DNA from 2 places in the Diaphorobacter sp. JS3050 genome. Region 1 is predicted to be linked to the other one. Evidence: riboswitches for the same ligand, from Rfam matches in the RefSeq annotation. Region 1 holds a riboswitch; the other holds the start of a gene.

Region 1 (5,594 bases):
TGGCCAGCCGCGGGGCGCAGGTGCAGCTGGCGCTGCCCGCCGGCGGCGAGGGCGACGGCGTGCTGCACGGCGGCCTGTCGGGCGTGGCCTTTGATGCGCAGGTGGAACTGGTCTCGCGCGTCACGCAGGGCTGCCAGCCCATCGGCGCGCAGGCGGCCATCACCGCCGTGCAGGACAACGTGGTGCTGGAGCTGGACGGCGAGCCCGCGCTGGACGTGCTGCTGGACACGCTGGGCGTGACGCTGCAGGGCGACGCCCAGGCCGCGCTGCGCGCCGTGCGCGCCACGCTGGCAGGGCTGGAGGACGCGGACGCACCGCAGCGCCAGCGCACGGGCCATTTCGGCGCCGACACGCGCGTGCGCCACATCGTCGGGCTGGACGCGACGCGCAGCGGCGTGGCGCTGGGTGACCATGTCGAGGTGGGCATGCGCCTGGCCTTCTGCCAGCGCAACGTCGGCGCGGCCCGTGCCGACCTGATGCGCATCTGCGCCGAGATCCGTGAGGAGCTATCGCCCCAACTCGAAGAGGCGCAGGCGCTGCCCGCCGCAGGCAGCGCGCCGCATGCCGAGCCGGCGGGCGGCCGGCGCATTTGCGGTGCGCTGTATGTGAGTTGCTCGGGCCGCGGCGGGCCGCACTTCGGTGGGCCCAGCGCCGAGCTGCAGATCGTGCGCCATGCGCTGGGCGACGTGCCCCTGGCGGGCTTCTTCGCCGGCGGCGAAATCGCCGCGCACCGGCTCTATGGCTACACGGGCGTGCTGACGGTGTTCGTCGCATCGGACGGGGCTTTATAAGCCTTTTTGGCCTCTAGCGCCCGTCCATCAAGCGCAAGCAGCTATGCAATGCATAGCGCCGTGGCGCTTGCTCAAACGCCGATGACGGCGGGGCGGGGCGCCGCAGCAGGGCGCGGCAGGCCGCAGAACGCGAAGTCCAGCTCCGGCTCCAGCCCGCTCACGATGCGCGCGATGGACTTGCCCGAGCCGCAGGCGTGGGTCCAGCCCAGCGTGCCGTGGCCGGTGTTCAGGAACAGGTTGCCGTAGCGCGTCTTGCCGATCAGCGGCACGTTGCTCGGCGTGGCGGGGCGCAGGCCGCTCCAGAACTGCGCCTGGCTCGCATCGCCCGCGCCGGGAAAGAGCTGCTCCACGCGCCGCACGATGGCTTCGCAGCGCACGGCGTTCAGTGCGCGCTCGTAGCCGTTGAGCTCGGCCGTCCCCGCGATGCGCAGCCGGTCGCCCTGCGCGCTGGTGTAGCGTGAGAAGACCAGCTTGTACTCATCGTCCGTCAGGCTCACCTGGTAGGCGGCGGCCGTGTCGCGCACCGGCAGCGTCACCGAATAGCCCTTGGCCGGGTAGATCGGCAGGCGCAGGCCCAGGGGCTGGGCCAGCAGCGGGCTGAATGCGCCCAACGCCAGCACGTAGGCGTCGCCGCGCACGCGCTCGTAGCCGCCGGCCTCGTTGGTGATCTCCACATGGTCGATGGCGCCGCCCGCCGGGTGCAGCGCGGTGATGTGGCAGCCCAGGCGGAATTGCACGCCCGCGGCCTGGGCCACGCCGGCCAGCGCGCGCGTGAACAGGTGGGCGTCGCCGGACTCGTCCTCCGCCGTGTAGGTGGCGCCCGCCAGCTGCGGGCGGACGTGGGCCAGGGCTGGCTCGATGCGCACGGCCTCGTCGGCATCCACCACGCGGCGGTGGCAGCCCAGCGCACGCATCTGCTCGGCGGGCGCCAGCGCGGCGTCGAGTTCCTGGGCGCTGGTGTAGAAGTGCAGGATGCCCTGTGTGCGCTGGTCGTACTGCAGGCCCGTGTCGGCGCGCAGTTGCTGCAGCGTGCTGCGGCTGTAGCTGCCCAGGCTCACGATCTGCTCGATGTTGTGGCGCGTGCGCGCGGGCGTGCATTCGCGCAGGAATTGCAGGCTCCAAAGCCACTGGCGCATGTCCGCGCGCAGGCGAAACAACAGCGGCGCATCCTCTTTGCCCAGCCACTGCAGCACCTTGAGCGGCGCGCCGGGGTTGGCCCAGGGCTCGGCGTGGCTGACCGAGATCTGGCCGCCGTTGGCGAAGCTGGTTTCCGCACCGGGCACAGCCTGCCGGTCGATGACGGTGACCTCGTGGCCGAGTTGCTGGAGAAAGTACGCAGAGGTGGTGCCGACGACGCCGGCGCCCAGAACGATCACGCGCATGGTTTACAAGCCTTTTTCAAGGTTTGCGCAGGCAGGGCGCGCGCGAGCAGCTATTGAATGAATAGCGAACAGCGGGCGCGACCTGGCCTGGCTGCCGCTCCCCCTGTCCTTGGTACCTGAGAGATTCATGCCGCGCGGGACCGTGCGCGGCACTTGCTCCTTCGGTGCGCCACGGCGGGCGTGGCGGCTCTCCAGACGGCTGTGTGGGTATGCAGTACGGAACCTGAGCGTGTATGGGAGTTTGCGCCTTCGGTGAAACGGCATGCAGCCGTTTGCTCTCCTGCGCCGGCCATCGTAGCGGCCCGGGCGCGGCGCCCCCAGCGGGCTAACCCTCAAACCATGAACACGCTCTCAGGGCGGGGCGCCGGGTGCATGCTCAGGGGTAGACCGCTTCGCCCAGGTTGAGCATGAGGCGGTTGGCCCAGGCGAACAGCGCGGCGGCGTGCACCGTGTCCAGGATTTCCAGGTCGCTCAGGCCCGCAGCGCGCAGCGGCGCGATGTGCTGCGGCCCGAATGCACCGGGCGCGCGCGTGAGCGCGGCGCTGGCCTGCGCCAGGGCGCGTTCGCGGGCGTTGGTGCCGGCGCTGTCGGGGTCGGCGAAGATCTGCGCGATCACGTCGTTGCGCTTGGCCAGCTGCTCGAAGCGCTGCGCATGCACCGCCGCGCAGTACACGCAGCCGTTGATGCGCGAGACCACGGTGGTGGCCACCTCGCGCTCGGCGCGCGGCAGGCCGCCAGGCGCGTACATGATGGCGTTGAACGCCTCCGAGCGCTCGGCGAGCACGCGGGGCTGGTGCGCCAGCACGAGGTAGAAGTCCGACGTGCGTGCCTTGGGGTGGCTTGCGTCCAGCACGGCGTTCTGCTCGGCGCTGGCGGTTGCGGGGTCCACCACGGGCAGCCAGGCCTTCCAGTCCAGCGTCTCGCTGGTGTAGCCGGCCAGGCGCAGCGGCTCGCCGGGCGGGGGCAGGTTGGCGGGGTGCACGAAGGGCGCGTCCGGCGTGGTGGGAGCGACCGCCGTGGCTGCGGTGCCCGCGGGGCCGAGGGCGGCCAGCGCCGCCACGCCTGCCACCAACCGCGCCTGGTAGGCCACGAAGCCGATGAGCTGCGCGAGCAGCACCACGTCCGGCGTGGCGAGGCCCGCCTGGGGCAGGGCGAGCAGGGCCGCGCGGTCGGCCGCGGCGGGCTGCGTAGCCAGCAGCTGCGTGAAATGCGTGATGGCTTGCCAGCGCGCATCCGCCAGCGGGGCTGGCAGGCCGGCCAGGCGCGCGCCGTAATGGTCGGCCAGCGTTGCCACGCCGCTGGCGGCCGCCACGGCCTGGGCCACGGACAGGCGCTCGGCCAGCGCCAGGCCCCCGGGCAGTGCTGGCGCGAGCAGCAGGTCTTCGCAGGCCTGGGTGGCGGTGATGGCCTTGGCGCGCTGTTGGCGCGCGGCCTGGGCATGGGGGGCATGGCCCAGGCGGGCGAGCTGGTCGATGGTGTCGGTCATGGCGAAGGCAGGATGCGTTGGGAGGTGTCGGCGGGCGTCCATTCGTCGCCCAGCAGTTCCGGCTCGGCATAGGCCTGCAGCGCGGCGAAGTGGTGCTCCACGTCCTCGCGGTACAGCAGGCCGGCGATGCCGCTGGCCAGGCGCCGTGCACCGTCGCTGATGGCGGGGATGTCGCCCGACACCGTGCCGTGCGACAGCGCCGCCGGGTAGCAGAAGCAGTGGATGCGGTCCAGGCCGGGGCAGGCGCCGGCGGCTTTCTCGCGGAATTCGAACACCGGGCCGAGGTCGGGCGAGTCGGACAGTTCGCGGTCTTCATCGCCGGCGGGCGGCTGGTAGCGCTCGCCCCAGGTGCGGACATGGCGCGCAAACGGCGCGAATTCGGGCTTTTGTGCCCAGTCGATCACGAAGCCTGTGGCGAGGACCAGGAAGTCGAATGCGAACGTACCCTTGGCCGTCGCCACGTGCAGCGCGTGGCCCACCTGCGTAACGTCCTGCACTGCGCAACCGAAGTGGAAGAAGGCGTTGGCGTGGCCGGACACGCGCAGCGTGCTGCCGTGCGGCGGCGGCACCTGCTGCACGTTGATGTAGTGGCGTATGCGCCACTTCCATGCGTCGGGCAGGTCGTGGTGCCCTTGCGTGAGGCCGGGCACGCCCGAGCCCTTGGACTTGTTCACCGTGGGCATGACCGCGCGACGCGCGATCAGGTCCACGCTGGCGGCGCCGCATTCCAGCGCCGTGCCGGCGCTGTCCATGGCGGACGAGCCCATGCCGATCACGCCCACGCGCTTGCCCTTGAGCGTGGCGTAGTCCAGCACGTCGGACGAATGCGCCCACAGGCCACCCTGTGCGGCGTGGGCCACGCCCCGCATGAAGGCAGGGACCTGCGGGCCGCCCAGGCCGTCGCGGCCCGTGGCCAGCACCACGCGGCGCGCCAGCCAGGTGGCGTGGCCGGTGGGGGTCTGCACGTCCACCGCCACCAGGCCGTCGGCGCGTGGGTGCACGGCGGTGACGGTGTGTTCATTGCGCACGTCGGCCTGCGTCACGCGGCGGTACCAGCGCAGGTAGTCCATCCACTGCAGGCGCGGGATCTTGTCGAGCGCGGCCCAGGCCTCACGGCCCCACTGGGCCTCGAACCAGGCGCGGAAGGTGAGCGAGGGCACGCCGAGCGCGGGGCCGGTGAGCTCCTTGGGCGAGCGCAGCGTGTCCATGCGCGCCGTGGTGGCCCAGGGGCCCTCGTAGTCGGCGCGCGCGCGGTCCAGCAGCACGGCGGCAATGCCCTGCTGCGCCAGCGCCATGCTGGCCGCCAGGCCCGCCTGGCCGGCGCCGATGATGAGCACGTCGATGACGGGCTGCCCTTCATGGGTGCGAGGCGGCAGCCATGCGCGGGCGCGCCAGTTGAGGGTGAGCAGGTCGTGCCGCAGGCGGTCTTCGAGGGCGGCCAGGCCGGCCGCCCCCAGGGGAAGCGAAAAAGACATGGAGGACGTCGAAGAAAGCGTGGAGGGCGAAATCAGTCGATGCTGATTTTGGCGTCCTTCACCACCTGCGCCCACTTCGCGCGGTCCTTGTGGACCGTTTGGCGGAACTGCTCGGGCGTTTCGATGCGCACCGTGTTGCCCTGCGACTCGAAGCGCTGGCGCACGTCGGGCTGCTCCAGCACCTCGCGCAAGGCGGTGTTCAGCTTCTGGACCACGGCCGGGTCGGTGCCCTTGGGGGCGAAGATGCCGAACCAGATCGAGCTGTCAAAGCCCTTGGTGCCGGGCAGGCCGCTGGCGCCGATGGGCGGCACCTCCTTCACGGCCGCCACGGGCTTGGCCGTGGTCACCCCCAGCAGGCGCACCTTGCCGGTCTTGTAGTGCGGCAGCACGGTCTGCACCTGGTTCATGATGCAGCAGGTCTCTCCGCGCAGCACCGAGGTGATGGCCTCGGGCCCGCCCT
Region 2 (5,594 bases), 1.5 Mb from region 1:
GGGCATGACGGTGATCGACGATCTGGACAAGTCCAAGTTTGTCGCCGCGCTCGCGCCCGTGAACGCGCAGTTCGAGAAAGAGTTCGGCAAGGCCAACCTCGACAAGATCCGCAACTACAAGTGACGCTCACTTTTCAGTAGCTGCTACCGCCCGTGGATCATGCGCCACGGGCGTTTTTATTCATATTTTCGTGAGTGCGCATGAAAACCTTCTTCCTCTCCTGCGAGCGCTGGAGCACCGCCGTCGCCATGTGGGGCGCCTGCGCCATGCTGGCGCTGGCCTCGGCGCTCGGCATGTTCCAGATCCTGATGCGTTTCGTTTTCGAAGAGCCGGCCGAGTGGACCGAGGTGCTGATCCGCTTCAGCCTGATCTGGATGGTGTTTCTGGCGATTCCCATGGCATTCCGGCAGGGCGCCATGGTCAGCGTCGACGTGCTCTACCGCTGGAGCCCGCGCCCGCTGCGCCGCGTGCTGGACTGGGTGGTGTGCCTGGCAGCGCTGGCGCTCATCGCCGTGATCATCTGGTGGGGGTGGGACTACGCGCGCCGCGGCGGCGTGCAGTCGATGGCAGGGCTGGAGTCGGTTTCCATGTTCTGGGCCTATCTGGCCATGCCCGTGGGTGGGCTGTTCAGCATCCTCGGCATCGTGGGCAATCTGATCGACCCGCAGCGCCATGAACTGGAGACTGCCCAATGAGCGCCGCGCAGAGCCGCCTCAAGCAAGCGAGCGGCCTCCTCGGGGGGCGGCGGGTACATGAAATGACGCGCGTGGGGGCCCTATGACCACGGTCATGATCTCCACCATGGTGCTGTGCTTCGCGCTCACCATATCCGTGGCCGTCTCCATCGGGCTGGCCTCCATCCTGGGCATCCAGGTGGCGAACGCCAACATGCTGATCTCCGTGAAGGAGATGTTCGCCTCCATCAACAAGTTTCCGCTCGCAGCCATTCCGTTCTTCATCCTGGCGGGCAACCTCATGGAGACCGGCGGTATTTCGCGCCGGCTCGTGGAGTTTGCCAAGAGCATCGTGGGCGGCGTGCAGGGCGGCCTGCCCATGACCTGCGTGCTCACCTGCATGATCTTCGCGGCCGTCTCAGGGTCATCGGTGGCGACCACGTTCGCCATCGGCGCCATCCTGATTCCTGCGCTCATCAAGCATGGCTACCCCACCAGCTACGCGGCCGCGCTGCAGGCCACCAGTGCCGAGCTGGGTGTGATCATCCCGCCGTCGATCCCCATGATCCTGTACGGCGTGGCGGCCGAGGTATCGATCGGCGAGCTGTTCATCGCCGGCTTCGGCCCCGGCATCCTGATCAGCGGTGCGCTGATGTTGTTCGTCTGGGTGTATTGCAAGTACAAGGGCTGGGGCAAGCATGACGGCGATGGGCGCATGCCCTTCGGCCGCGCACTGCTGCAGGCGGGCTGGGCACTGCTGATGCCAGTCATCATCCTGGGCGGCATCTACGGCGGCGTGTTCACGCCCACCGAGGCCTCTGCCGTGGCCGTGTTCTACGCGCTGGTGGTGGGCATGCTGATCTACCGCGAGATCCGCGTCGCGGACCTGTTCGCCATCCTGCGCAAGTCGGCCATCTCGTCGGCGGTGATCATGTTCATCATTGCCAATGCGGGCCTGTTTGCCTTCCTCATCACGCGCGCTGGCGTGCCGGACGCCATCGGCCGCTGGCTGCAGGAGGTGCTGCAGTCGCCCGCGCTGTTCCTGCTGGGCGTGAATGCCGCGCTGTTCGTGATCGGCATGTTCATCGAGACCAGCGCCGCCATCATCGTGCTGGCGCCGATCCTGGCGCCGGTGGCCCAGCACTTCGGCGTGGACCCGGTGCACTTCGGGCTGATCATGGTGGTGAACCTGGCGCTCGGCATGATCACGCCACCCTTCGGCGTGAACCTGTTCGCGGCGTGCACGGTGGCGCGCATCTCTCTGGATCGCATCGTCGCCCACCTGCTGCCGTTCGTGGGCGTGGTCCTGCTGTGCCTCCTGGTCATCACCTACGTGCCATCGCTTTCATTGGCCCTGCGTGATCTCGTGTACGCAAAATAGATAGAATCCGTCCCGTCAGGAGAGAGTCCGCGCCCCTCAGGGCCGGGCCGCCGAAGGCGCAGGCAGCAGCCGAACGCTCAGGCAAAAGGACTGGCGACACGCCCGCAGGGATGCGGGTGTTTCCCTTGCTGGAGAGAGGCCGCAGCAGCATGCGGCCCACCGAAGGAGCAAGCCCCGTGACATGCCATGCAGGCGGGGTGAATCTCTCAGGTAAAGCGGACAGCGGGGCAAATCGGCGATCGAGAGATCGCTCCACCATTTGCCTTCGCCCATTGCCATGTCCGCCATGTCCGACCTGCTCACCACTCCCCTCAACGCCCTGCACATCGAACTGGGCGCCCGCATGGTGCCCTTCGCCGGCTACTCCATGCCCGTGCAATACCCCATGGGCCTGATGGCCGAGCACCACCACACGCGCACGGCGGCCGGCCTGTTTGATGTGTCGCACATGGGGCAGCTCAAGCTGGTCGGCCCTGACGCCGCAGCAGCATTCGAGACGCTGATGCCCGTGGACGTGGTCGACCTGCCCGTGGGCAAGCAGCGCTACGGCCTGCTCCTCAATGACGAGGGCGGCATCATCGACGACCTCATGTTCTTCCGCATGGCGCAGGACGAGCTCTTCGTGATCGTCAACGGCGCCTGCAAGGTGGGCGACATTGCCCACATCCAGGCGCGCATCGGCCAACGCTGCCAGGTGATTCCCATGCCCGACCAGGCCCTGCTCGCGCTGCAGGGCCCACAGGCGGCTGCGGTGCTCGCGCGTCTGGCACCAGGCGTGGACAAACTGGTGTTCATGACCGGCGGGCATTTCGACATCGCGGGGGCGCAGTGCTTCGTGACGCGCAGCGGCTACACCGGCGAGGACGGCTTCGAGATCTCGGTGCCCGCCACGCAGGCCGAAGCCCTGGCGCGCACGCTGCTGGCCCAGCCCGAGGTCAAGCCCATCGGTCTGGGTGCACGCAATTCGCTGCGCCTGGAAGCCGGCTTGTGCCTGTATGGCAACGACATCGACACCACCACCACCCCGCCCGAAGCCGGCCTGAACTGGGCCATCCAGAAGGTGCGCCGTACAGGCGGCGCGCGCGCTGGCGGTTTTCCAGGCGCCGACAAGGTGCTGGCCCAGATCGACAGCCCGGCCACTCTCACGCGCAAGCGCGTGGGCCTGGTGGCGCTGGAGCGCGTGCCCGTGCGTGAGCACACCGAGTTGCAAAACGAGTCGGGCGAGCGCATCGGCGAAGTCACCAGCGGCCTGCTGGCCCCCACTGCCGACAAGCCCATCGCCCTGGCCTACGTAATGCCCGCCCATGCCGCCCCCGGCACCCGTGTGAACGCCATGGTGCGCGGCAAGGCCGTGCCCATGGAAGTGGCTGCCACGCCCTTTGTTCCCACACGCTACTACCGCGGCTGAATTCACCACGGCGAACTGCCACCGCGCCCAGGTCAGCCCGGCTACAGTGCGGGCTGACCACTCTCAAACCTTTTCCTTCCACTTCTTCTTCCCGGAGCCCCCCATGAGCATTCAGTTTTCCAAAGACCATGAATGGATCAACGCAGCCGACCCGGCCGCGGCCGTCGTCGGCATCACCGTCCACGCGCAGGATGCGTTGGGCGATGTGGTGTTCGTGGACCTGCCCGCGGTGGGCACCACCTTTGCCCAGGGCGACGTGGCCGGTGTGGTCGAGTCCGTCAAGGCCGCTGCCGATGTCTACATGCCCGTGTCCGGCGAAATCGTCGAGGTCAACGAGGCCTTGCGCGCCGACCCGTCCCTGGCCAACTCCGACCCGCTGGGCGCCGGCTGGTTCTTCAAGGTCAAGCTCAGCGACGCCGGCCAGCTCGCCGGCCTGATGGACGAAACGGCCTATACCGCCTTCGCCCAGAACGCCTGATGCACCCGCGGCGCCGTGCACACGGCGCCGCCGCACCGCCCCATCGCTCTTGAGACTGGTCCCTCGCCATGCAGATGCCCTCCCCCCTGCCCCTGGCGGCGCTCGAAAACGCCGCTGAATTCCTGCCCCGCCACATTGGCATCGACGCCGCCGACGAAGCACACATGCTGTCGGTGATCGGCGAGGCCTCGCGCCGTGCGCTCATTGATTCCATCGTGCCGCGCTCCATTGCGCGCCAGCGCCCCATGGACCTGCCCGCGCCGGCCACCGAGGCCGCGGCGCTGGCTGAACTCCAGGCCATTGCGTCGAAGAACCGCATCCTCAAGAGCTTCATCGGCCAGGGCTACTACGGCACGCACACGCCGGGCGTCATCCTGCGCAACGTGCTGGAAAACCCTGCCTGGTACACGGCCTACACGCCCTACCAGGCCGAGATCTCCCAGGGCCGCATGGAGGCGCTGCTCAACTTCCAGACCATGGTGTGCGACCTCACGGCCATGCCCATCGCCAACGCCTCCATGCTCGACGAGGCCACCGCTGCCGCCGAGGCCATGACGCTGGCCAAGCGCTCGGTCAAGTCCAAGAGCGACGTCTTCATCGTGGCAGGCGATGCGCACCCGCAGACCATCGAAGTCATCCAGACCCGCGCCGCCCCCATCGGCATCACCGTGGTGGTGGCCAATTCCCAGGAGGAATGGCAGGCGGCCCTGGCCGGCGACTTCTTCGCCGCCCTCATCCAGTACCCTGCCAGCAGCGGCTGGGTGCAGGACTGGCAGGCCGACGTGGACGCCATCCACGCCAAACAGGCCGCCGCCATCTTCGTTACCGACCTGCTGGCGCTCACGCTGCTCAAGGCCCCCGGCGAGTGGGACGCCGACATCGTGGTGGGCTCCACCCAGCGCTTTGGCATGCCCATGGGCGCCGGCGGACCGCACGCCGCCTTCATGGCCTGCCGCGACGAATTCAAGCGCAGCCTGCCCGGCCGCCTGGTGGGCGTGAGCGTGGACGTGCACGGCAAGCCCGCCTACCGCCTGGCGCTGCAAACGCGCGAGCAGCACATCCGCCGCGAGAAGGCCACGAGCAACATCTGCACGGCCCAGGTGCTGCCGGCCGTGATCGCCAGCATGTACGCCGTGTACCACGGCCCCGAGGGCCTCACGCGCATCGCCCGCCGCGTGGCGCGCTTCACCGCCATCCTGAGCCGCGGCCTGGCGCAGCTGGGGTTCACCAGCCGCCACCATGGCTCGGCCTTCGACACACTCAGCCTGCACACCAAGGATGCTACGGATTCAATAGCTGCTCGCGCAGTCCAGATGGGCGCAAACCTGCGAAAAGCCTGGAATGACTACCTGTGCATCTCGCTGGACGAGACCACCACCCGCGCCGATATCGAGCTGCTGTGGAAGATCTTTGCGCGGGACGGCCAGCAACTGCCCACCATCGAGGCGATGGACGCCGCCGGCGCACCGGCGCTGTTCCCCGACACCCTGGCGCGCACCAGCCGCTTCTTGGCGCACCCGGTGTTCAACACCCACCATTCCGAAACCGGCATGCTGCGCTACATCCGCCAGCTGTCCGACAAAGACCTGGCGCTGGACCGCACCATGATCCCGCTGGGCTCGTGCACCATGAAGCTCAACGCCACGAGCGAG

The links. Region 1 has a riboswitch for glycine ahead of HND92_RS17520 (D-amino acid dehydrogenase). Riboswitches for the same ligand answer to the same signal wherever they lie in the genome.
Region 2: linked by a shared signal. The riboswitch ahead of gcvT (glycine cleavage system aminomethyltransferase GcvT) and the one ahead of HND92_RS17520 (D-amino acid dehydrogenase) in region 1 are both predicted to bind glycine.

Annotation. Positions count from the first base shown of each region.
Region 1 covers NZ_CP053553.1:3,678,447-3,684,040, reverse strand. The annotation lists gene HND92_RS17525 (FIST N-terminal domain-containing protein) at 1-791, shown strand, start outside; gene HND92_RS17520 (D-amino acid dehydrogenase) at 863-2,173, opposite strand; glycine riboswitch at 2,267-2,378, opposite strand; gene HND92_RS17515 (peroxidase-related enzyme) at 2,550-3,659, opposite strand; gene HND92_RS17510 (NAD(P)-binding domain-containing protein) at 3,656-5,134, opposite strand; gene HND92_RS17505 (tripartite tricarboxylate transporter substrate binding protein) at 5,167-5,594, opposite strand, start outside.
Region 2 covers NZ_CP053553.1:2,180,396-2,185,989, forward strand. The annotation lists gene HND92_RS10535 (TRAP transporter substrate-binding protein) at 1-124, shown strand, start outside; gene HND92_RS10540 (TRAP transporter small permease) at 202-696, shown strand; gene HND92_RS10545 (TRAP transporter large permease) at 779-2,056, shown strand; glycine riboswitch at 2,063-2,155, shown strand; glycine riboswitch at 2,175-2,289, shown strand; gene gcvT (glycine cleavage system aminomethyltransferase GcvT) at 2,334-3,464, shown strand; gene gcvH (glycine cleavage system protein GcvH) at 3,568-3,942, shown strand; gene gcvP (aminomethyl-transferring glycine dehydrogenase) at 4,011-5,594, shown strand, end outside.